One region of the Priestia sp. 40 genome, then DNA from elsewhere that is predicted to be linked to it. Evidence: riboswitches for the same ligand, from Rfam matches in the RefSeq annotation. Region 1 holds a riboswitch; each other region holds the start of a gene.
What was found. A riboswitch is a leader RNA that binds a small molecule or an ion and turns the genes downstream of it on or off. The one in region 1 is predicted to bind thiamine pyrophosphate.
Positions count from the first base shown of each region.

Region 2: linked by a shared signal. The riboswitch ahead of ACO1DI_RS15235 (acetylornithine deacetylase) and the one ahead of thiM (hydroxyethylthiazole kinase) in region 1 are both predicted to bind thiamine pyrophosphate.
Region 3: linked by a shared signal. The riboswitch ahead of thiT (energy-coupled thiamine transporter ThiT) and the one ahead of thiM (hydroxyethylthiazole kinase) in region 1 are both predicted to bind thiamine pyrophosphate.

Region 1 is NZ_JBMPZA010000016.1:18,974-22,254, reverse strand. It holds gene ACO1DI_RS18500 (TetR/AcrR family transcriptional regulator) at 1-263, shown strand, start outside; gene ACO1DI_RS18495 (MFS transporter) at 360-1,571, shown strand; TPP riboswitch at 1,763-1,871, shown strand; gene thiM (hydroxyethylthiazole kinase) at 1,946-2,752, shown strand; gene thiE (thiamine phosphate synthase) at 2,766-3,281, shown strand, end outside.
Region 2 is NZ_JBMPZA010000015.1:60,142-63,422, forward strand. It holds gene tenA (thiaminase II) at 1-71, opposite strand, end outside; gene ACO1DI_RS15235 (acetylornithine deacetylase) at 77-1,354, opposite strand; TPP riboswitch at 1,469-1,571, opposite strand; gene ACO1DI_RS15240 (MupG family TIM beta-alpha barrel fold protein) at 1,791-2,801, opposite strand; gene ACO1DI_RS15245 (PTS transporter subunit EIIC) at 2,798-3,281, opposite strand, start outside.
Region 3 is NZ_JBMPZA010000019.1:76,833-80,113, reverse strand. It holds gene ACO1DI_RS21975 (ethanolamine ammonia-lyase reactivating factor EutA) at 1-1,229, opposite strand, end outside; gene thiT (energy-coupled thiamine transporter ThiT) at 1,386-1,994, opposite strand; TPP riboswitch at 2,027-2,127, opposite strand; lysine riboswitch at 2,302-2,486, shown strand; gene ACO1DI_RS21965 (amino acid permease) at 2,589-3,281, shown strand, end outside.

The DNA.
Region 1 (3,281 bases):
ATGAGGAAAAGGGAAGCGATATCGAAGAGCGAATTGATGAAATGGTGAAACGGCACGTGGAGTTTAACCGCGAACTTTTGCAAAAAGGCATCGATGAAGGTGAGTTTTCTCATAAAAATGCAGAGCAGCTTGCAGTGATTTTAGAAGGGCTATTTGTTGGAATGAGCCGCATGTCTCGAAAAACGAGTACGGAAAATGCCATGCAGCTTTATCATTCAGCGATCGATGTATTTTTAAACGGAATTATAGTAAGGTCTTCTTAAATAATTGGGGATACTTATTTTAGCAATGAGTAATCCCTCATTATTTTGTATCTTTATAGACCGAACGTTCAGTATTTTTGTAATCAGGAGGTTTATATGTCATTATTATTGAGAAATCGAGCGGCGATTTTGCTGCTTATGCTAAATATCTTTATTATCTTTACGGGAATCGGTCTCGTTATTCCAATTATGCCAACATATATGACGGAGCTTCATATCAACGGCAGCGTGATGGGCCTTTTAGTAGCGGTGTTTTCGCTAACTCAATTTCTGTTTTCACCTTTAGCGGGGCGGTTATCAGATTCGTTAGGGAGAAAGAAAATTATTGTAGCGGGAATGATTGTTTTTGCCCTGTCTGAATGGTTCTTTGGTTCAGTGAGTACACCTCTCTTATTATTTGTATCGAGAATGCTAGGCGGGGTCGGGGCCGCGCTTATTATGCCTGCTGTTATGGCCTATACAGCGGACGTGACGTCTGCTAAAGAACGTGCTAAAGGAATGGGCTATGTGACGGCGGCGATTACAACAGGATTTATTATTGGGCCCGGTATCGGGGGCTTTTTAGCTGAATACGGCATGCGCGTACCGTTTTATATGGCCGCAGTAGCAGGGGGCTTAGCAGCAGTGATTACGCTGTTTGTTTTGCCAGAGTCCCGCCCTGTACAAGATTCTGTAAGCAACGAAAATCCAAAGCAAGAGCGTCTGCTACTGCAGCTTATGAATTCCTATAAAGAACCTTATTTTTTAAGTTTAATTATCGTTTTTGTGACATCGTTTGGATTATCCAATTATGAAACGATCTTTTCACTATTTGTGGATCATAAATTTAGCTTTACGCCAAAAGATATTGCGTTTGTTATTACGTTTGGCTCTATTGCAGGGGCTGTTGTGCAGGTTACGATTTTTGGCTGGATTTTAAATAAGTTCGGTGAAAAAAGAGTGATTTCGTTTTGCTTGATGATGACGGGACTTTTTATTTTACTTACGCTATTTGTGCACACGTACTGGCTTATTATTGTTGTAACATTTATCGTCTTTTTAGCAACAGATATTTTACGTCCGGCAATCAGCACGCAAATGTCGATGATGGCACAAGACGACCAAGGGTATGTAGCCGGACTAAATTCTGCTTATACAAGTCTTGGGAATATTATTGGACCCGTTGTCGCAGGCTTTCTCTTTGATATAAACATTAATTATCCGTACGTATCAGCTGCACTTGTACTGCTGCTTTGTTTTCTTTTATCTTTAAGAGCAGGGAAGGATCGAAAAACAGCTGTGAGAAATCAAGCGATTCAAGAGAAATAACGAGAAGGAAAAATGATAGAATTTTTAGGGGATAGAAGACCTCCAGTAGCTTACTGGAGGTCTTTTAATGATGCTTTTAGTAAAGCTGTAAGATTTACAACACCACTCAGCCTATAGCGAAGCTTTATTTTATCGGCAAAACAGTGAAATGGTTGCAAATAAAAAGGGTTAATAGTAAACTTTAAACGTAACAAGAATAGTATGGGAGCTTGCGCGGGGCAGGCTGAGAGTACAGGGGCGCCTGTTGACCATTTGAACCTGTTGGATAATGCCAGCGCAGGGAATGTGAGTACATACCAAAGCACTTTGCGCATGCAAGGTGCTTTTTTGTCTTTTTTTGCAGTGTTAAAACTAAATGAAAAGAGTGAGAGAACATGGATATTAGTAAAATTTCAGCTCAATTAGAAAAAGTAAGAGACTTAAGTCCGCTTATTCATAATATTACGAATGTTGTGGTAACCAATTTTACAGCAAATGGACTGCTTGCCCTAGGAGCGGCACCTGTTATGGCTTATGCGAAGGAAGAAGTGGCTGATATGGCTCGAATCGCCGGAGCGCTTGTCTTAAATATGGGTACACTGACGGCTCAAGAAGTAGAAGCAATGAGAATAGCAGGAAAATCAGCAAATGAAAATGGCGTGCCGGTTATTTTCGATCCTGTAGGAGCCGGAGCGACACCGTTTCGTACAGAAGTAGCACGTCAGCTTGTAGAAGAATTAAATATTGCAGTTATTCGTGGTAACGCTGCTGAAGTTGCGAATGTAGTAGGCGAGTCATGGCTCATTAAAGGCGTTGATTCATTAGAAGGGCAAGGAGACGTCATTGAACTTGCTGAGAAAGCGGCGAACAAATTAGATACAGTGATTGTTATTACGGGTAAACAAGATGTAATCACGGATGGAAACACAACGTATACAGTAGACAACGGTCACCCGTTATTTACGAAAGTGACGGGGACTGGATGTCTGTTGACATCAATTATAGGAGCTTTCGCTGCTGTAGAAAAAGAATATGTCGAGGCAAGCGTTGCTGCTTTAAGTTTTTACGGAGTGGCAGGTGAAATCGCCGCAGCGAAAAAAGGTGAAGAAGGGCCGGGAAGCTTTCAAATTGAGCTCTTAAACCAGCTTCATCTTTTATCTGGGCAGGATATTGAATCATATGCAAGAGTACATCAACGTTAAAAGGAGCCGGAAAATGACAAACGAAGAAATCAAAAAGCTGCTGCAAGTTTATTTTATAATGGGCAGTAATAACTGTAAAAAAGATCCGAAAGAAGTATTAAAAGAAGCAATTGAAGGCGGCGTTACCGTGTTTCAATTTCGTGAAAAAGGCGAGGGTGCCCTAAAAGGAGAAGCGAAATATCAGCTGGCGAAAGAACTTCAGCAAATTTGTCAGCAGCACAGCGTTCCTTTTGTTGTGAATGATGATCTTGACTTAGCGATCCGCTTACAAGCAGATGGCGTTCATATTGGACAAGAAGATGAAAAAGCTCATATTGTTCGAGAAAAAATAGGAAAAGGAATTGTGGGCGTCTCTGTTCATAATGTACAAGAGCTGCAGCAAGCGATAAAAGACGGGGCGGATTATGTAGGAATGGGACCTGTTTTTCCTACTTCTACAAAAAAAGACGCAAAAGCAGTGCAAGGTACAAAATTAATTGAAGAAGTGCGAAACCAGAATATTGACTTTCCAATTGTAGGAATCGGTGGC
Region 2 (3,281 bases), on a different contig from region 1:
ACGAAGGGATGATTATGATTTTGACGCCAAATAGGCTGCAGCTTTTCGTATAATCGTTCACTAAATTTCATGATGATCACTCCTTATGCGTATGCAGCCACGTATAAATGAACTGCACCATCACTTTTGTATATTGAACAAGCTGATTAATATCTAATTGTTCGTTCACAGCATGTGCATTTGCTAAATTTCCCGGACCGTAAATAGCCGCCGGAATTCCCGCATCAGCTAGCCATCCCCCGTCTGTTACGCTAGTTGACACATCAATTGGAGGCTTTTTCCCTTCCATTTGTTCATGAGTCTTTGCAAGCAGCTGCACTCCTGCATGATTTTCATCAATTTCTAATGACGGAAAGATTTCTCCTCTGTCTTCAATCATCGATGTGCCTCCCCATTCAAAGGTTGGCAGATTGTCTTTTAACCATGGATCCGCTTTTGCAATAGCTAAAATGTATTCTTCCACTTCTTTTGATACTTGGTCGTACGATTCATTGGGATAATAGTGAACGGTGATCCACAGCCTGCATTCATCTGCAATAAAAGCAGCATGTCTTCCGCCTTCGATTACTGCTGGATTAATCGTATTTGTCCCTGGCAAAAATCCTGGATAGCTCTTTGTAACAGCCCAGTGACGCTCCAATTCTTGCAGCCCTCCGATCACTTTTGCCATCTTTTCAATAGCGCTTGCGGCTAAAAGCCCTCCTCCAGCATGAATCATACTTCGGCGTGTACCGTCATGATAGGTTTTACTGCTTTTTATCGTAATCCATCCCGTGATCACTCCGCCTTGACCTTGAATATGTAAATCACTCGTATCCGCTACAAGCGCAAAGTCAGCTGTATACCCTTTCTGACAGCATTGCAGCGTACCTGCCTCTCCTACTTCTTCTCCTACAACGGATTCAAAAATCAAGTCTCCCGGCAGTTTGATTCCTGCTTCCGTTAAAAGCTGAACTGCAAACAACGCTCCTGCCAAGCCGCCTTTCATATCAGCAACTCCGCGTCCGATGATTTTATTGTCTTTCACGACAGCTTCAAACGGATCTGTTTCCCATTTTTCATTTTCTTGTACCTCAGCAACATCCATATGACCGTTAATAATCAGGCTTTGATAGTCAGCTGATTTTTGTCCTTTTAACGTACCCACTACGATGGGGTCGTTAGAATATAAGTCCCACATATCAATGGAGAAACCGCAGTTTTTAAGAAAATTCGCTACGTGCAGCTGCGCTTCACGAGAATTTCGTGCAGGAGGCGCTGGCGTTTTATACGAAACAAGCGTTGTTAATAACTGGATTAACTCTCCTTTGCGCTCCTCTACCTGTTTGACAAGCAAATCAATTGTTTCTTCCATTTATGACACCTTCCTTTACGCATAAAAAAACACTTCTTTCGCAGGAAAGAAGTGTTTTTGTTTATGTACACAAAATTATTATAACGAGTTCGTAAGGAAATCCCATACAAAACATGCATTACAATACCTCTTTCCTACGCTAGTATTACCTAGTTCAGGTTATAAGGGTTAAGACTTCTCGTCTCTCTCAGCTTCGAAAGCACCCCTAGTGGTGTTGTATCTCTATGAAATTAATCTATTATCATATGTTTACCTGTAATAGTTTTATCATAGTAAAGCGTTTTATTCAATAGAAAGGTTCATGATAGGGTAATGAAAATAGTTTCCTTTTTAGTAAAATAAAAAGCACACACCTTCTTCAAGCAGTGTGTGCTCTTTGTTTTTGTAAGATTACTAGTTAGCTATTGGCTTCTTTAAAAATACACGTTTTTTCCATTTAGACAGTAATAAGCTCAAGTTTTTGACCCGATCTCACTAACGAAAGCAGTTCATGATCTTCTTCTATCACATGCCCAATCACGTTAACATTAGCATTTGCAGGCAAATTCCTTTTAGCTATTTGAACCTCTCCTCTGTAACGTCCGTAGCCATCATTGTCCATTGTAATTGCTCCAATTCCGCGCTCGACTGTATGATATGGCGGCACTGGTTCTACAGATCGTGTATCCACCAAACGCAGAACGTCTCTTGATATATCCGGACGCACGCTGTACGTTCCCTGTATATGAGGTGAACGAATGCGTAGCGGAATAATGCGGTTTTCTTGATATTGAACTAAACGTTTTAATAAACTTGAACTGGCGTATGGATCTCCAATATAAACCTCCGTTACTCCGCATCCGTATAAATCTACTGCAGAGATAAAAGGACATCTATTACGGTCCTTCTCTCTAGTAGGAAGACCTTGATAAATAGGACCTCTCTTTTCGCCTTCTCCAGGAGTATAAGCACACACTGGAATACAAAGTTCATTGAATAAATCTGTCTGCTGTTGAAAAAACGTTTCTTCAAGCCCTGTTTCAGGCCGCGGATAAAAATTATGCCAAGCAAGCAGCTGATGATGATGAAGGCCTGCAGATAACAGCGCTTCTATTTCTTGTTTTGACAATGTACTTGCATTAAGGGCAATATAAAACTCATTCGCAAGTAAAATCGTTTCTTCTACGCTAAAGCCATCGTCTAGTCTAATACCTGATACGCCAAGTGAAGATAGAGTCATAAGGCTTTCGATACCTAAATGAACTGGTGTATCCTTGGATACATCTGCATACACGCTTATTCCACACTCTCTAGCCACATGAAGCAATTCTTTTGCCCGTTCAGCCAAATCTCCTTTTTCCTCTGGAATGTGAAGTGAAGTGAATGCGCGTGTAACGCCGCATTCACTCGCTTCTACTAATCTTTGTTTGGCATCTCTATCGTTCAAATAAAACGAAATGCCAATCATTCAAACTCCCTCGCCATTTCATCGTTAAATCCAAAGAAATAGGTACAAATAAAGCCTGCTGCGTAAGCAATAACTAATCCAAGTAAATAAAGAAGAATTTGATGCGCATGAACTAAAAACGTAAGCGGTAAACCTGATACTCCCACTGCTACAGTTGCAATATGGAAGTGCGCCTGAAACGCTCCGCCGATTCCAGCTCCAAGACAAGCGGTTAAGAATGGCCGCCCTAAAGGAAGTGTGACTCCAAAAATAAGTGGCTCTCCGATTCCGAGCAGTCCTGAAGGAAGTGCGCCTCCAATTGCTCGCTTTAAACGTTTTTTCTTTGTTTTGATATAAATAGCAAAAGCTGCACCGACCTGACCGGCTCCGCCCATTGCTAGGATAGGAAGAAGCGGATCATCTCCAATTGAATTGATAAGCTCTAAATGAACAGGAGTAAGGCCTTGATGCAGTCCCGTAATGACGAGCGGCAAGAACGTT
Region 3 (3,281 bases), on a different contig from region 1:
CACTTAGCTCCCTTAAAACAAGCACCAAATTCAGCGCTTATTACTTTTGCTAATTCTTGAAGCATCTTATAGCTGCAGTAAGGAAAATGCGATAAAGCAATAGCAACGGGAGGATCTTCTGCGCTGAAAATAGTTGAAGCCTGCATGCATGACGCTCGAGCTCTTTCTTGAAACAGCTGCGGATTCCACTCCTCCTCTGGCTGTACAGGTATTTCTATAATCGGAATGTTTTTCAGCGGCAGTTTTTTAGACTTAATGTATACGGTTGATCCGCTAACTTCTGTATTTTGCATGCCAGCCCCAATGACAGTAGCGCGCGTTGTTTCAGCGGCTTGAGATACGTGTATGGATTGAAACTGATACGCTAGCAGAGGACCAATGTCTCCATGTACAGCCACTTCCCTCACTGTTTTCGGCTTTTGCTTCTCCATCATTGCTCCTACCCCTCCTGAAATCATAATTGTTTCTGGTTGGATAGAAGATCTTGTATGAGGAGAAACGAGCAGCGAAGAGGTTTGAATTAGTGCTCTTACATAATTCACGGTTTCTTCAGCTAGTAATTGACAGATAGACGAGAGTTTTTCAAATGTTGCTTTTTCACCTTCTCGCAGTATTAAAGAATTATTTTTTAAAAATTCAGTTAAATAAGGTGAAACGTAGGTAACAAAGCCGTCTGAATTCAGCCGAATTAATCTTCCACCTACATGCAGCGTAAACGTTTCGATCACTTTTCCGTTTTGACATAAAGCGATGTTAGCGGTGCCTCCTCCTACATCAATATTGGCAATTACTGCATTTGTTTCAGCGGAATGTTGGATTGCTCCTGATCCTTTTGCCGCCAATATTCCTTCCAAGTCAGCACCGGCTGTTGCAACAACAAAATCTCCAGCATGTTCGGCTAGATAGTGAACGATAGTTTCTGCATTTTGCTTTCTAGCAGTTTCTCCTGTGATGATCACAGCGCCCGCCTCCACTTGATCTAAGGAGATTTCTGCATTCTTGTACTCTTGTTCTAGTAGTACCGTTAATCGTTGAACATCGATTTCAACCTCGTTTAGCATAGGTGTGGTATAGATAGAACTTGCATACGTTACTTGACGATCAATAATTTGACAGCCTGGCAGCGTAAACTGATTTTGTTGATTTGCTATTAACAGCTTGCTTACAATCAGTTTTGTTGTACTTGTTCCAATATCTAAACCTATGCTCGTGATCCATTTCTGTAGCATGCTATCAATCCTTTATCTCGTTTGAATATGTTGACTATCATAAAACAGTTTTTTGAATATTTCACTAACTATGTTATCAAACCTGACACACTTTTGTGTAAAGAAAGGTGACAAATGACAAAAAAGACTAAATCTTGGTAGATTTAGTCTTTTTTCTTATGATGAATGTGATTTAGTTACAATCATTCTTGATGCCGATGGAATTAACAATGAAAGAATGACTAAGCAGGCTATTAGTGACCCTACCATTGAAATACCGTTCATTGAAAAAGAATACCACAGAGCGGACATACCTTTTGGTGCGTACGATCCCCAGAAAATAATACCAGCAATAAAGTGCCAGAAATAACGTGCGAAGCTTCCGATAATAAGGGATAAAACAATCAAAACAAAAGCTTTTGATCTGTTATTGGTAGCTAAATTTGTTTTAATAGATTGTGAAAAAATACCTCCAAAACCTATAAAAGCAAAAGCCACAATATATTCAATAAATGTTTGTAGCGCTGTTAAAATATAAGCCGTTCCTGTCGCTAACTGCAAAAGCCCCCATAATAGACCAGATAGAGCCCCGCCTTTTACTCCCCAGCGAAAGCACATAATAAAAATGGGCACCATGGAGAACGAAATACTTACAGCCGTTGCAATCTTAATGGAAGGCAAAAGGTCAAGTAGAAGTGCCAATGCTGCAAAAATAGCTATTTCAATTTTAGCCTGTAAAGGTAATTCTTTATTCACGTTTCTCACTCCTGTTTTTGAATCATTCATATCAAACGGTTTACACAGGAGTAAGCAAATATATGCTACTATTCCCACATTCCTACGCTAGCGTTAACTAACAGGTTCTAAGGGTCTGAACATTTCGTTCACTCTCAGCACGGCGGCTCCCCCTGTGGTACGTTTGGATATTTATGTAGTATAAAGACAATGTATATTATACCATATGTAACAAAATAGATTCGAGAGATTTCAAAGATGTTTCTATTTTCTGAATCTATTTTTTATAATGACAATCGTTTTAGTATTTGTTATACTTCTTTTATGTCAATTGAATATAAAAAACCCTCATCCTAATCGATGAGGTAGAGGTCGCAGTTTTTAATAGTAAAGTAACGGAAATGCAGAGAACATTGAGGATGTTGCTTGAAAGGAAAAATTGCCGAAGTTTAGATCACTTCTCGGTTGATTTAAGCTGGGGCTGTCTCCGAACAGGAACAGAACTGTCACATCATGCGAGTGATGTGAAGAGCTATCTTCACGGAAGGTTGACGCGGTTTTCAGATTTAAAAGCGCGCACATATACTGCGGGCTTTTTTTATGTTATCCCGTCTCTTTCCGTACATTCGAAAGGAGTATTTATCTATGCAAGAGCAGCAAGAATTAAAACGTGGGTTGAAATCTCGCCACTTAACGATGATTTCATTAGGAGGAGCCATCGGAACCGGCTTATTCCTAGCAAGTGGTGGAGCAATTCACACAGCAGGACCTGGGGGAGCGCTTTTAGCTTACGCTATCATTGGCGTCATGGTTTACTTTTTGATGACCAGCCTAGCAGAGCTCGCAGCTTATATGCCTGAAGCTGGTTCATTTAGTACGTATGCGTCTCGTTTTGTAGATCCATCCTTTGGTTTCGCTCTCGGCTGGAACTACTGGTATAACTGGGCTATTACGATTGCAGCTGAATTATCCGCTGGAGCCCTTATTATGAAATTTTGGTTCCCAAACTCTTCTTCCATTTTATGGAGTGCCCTGTTTTTATTAATTATGTTTGGGCTTAACTACCTTTCTGTAAAAGGATTTGGTGAATCTGAATTTTGGTTTTCGTTAATTAAAGTAGTAACGGTTATCATCTTTTTAGTTATTGGTATTATGATGATTTTTGGTATCTTTAACAATGAAGCACCAGGTTTTAAAAACTTCACGCTTGGTGATGGACCGATTCACGGTGGATTCTTTACTGTACTAGGTATTTTTATGGCTGCTGGTTTTTCATTCCAAGGAACAGAGTTGCTTGGAGTCGCAGCTGGAGAAAGTGAAGATCCGGAAAAAACGGTT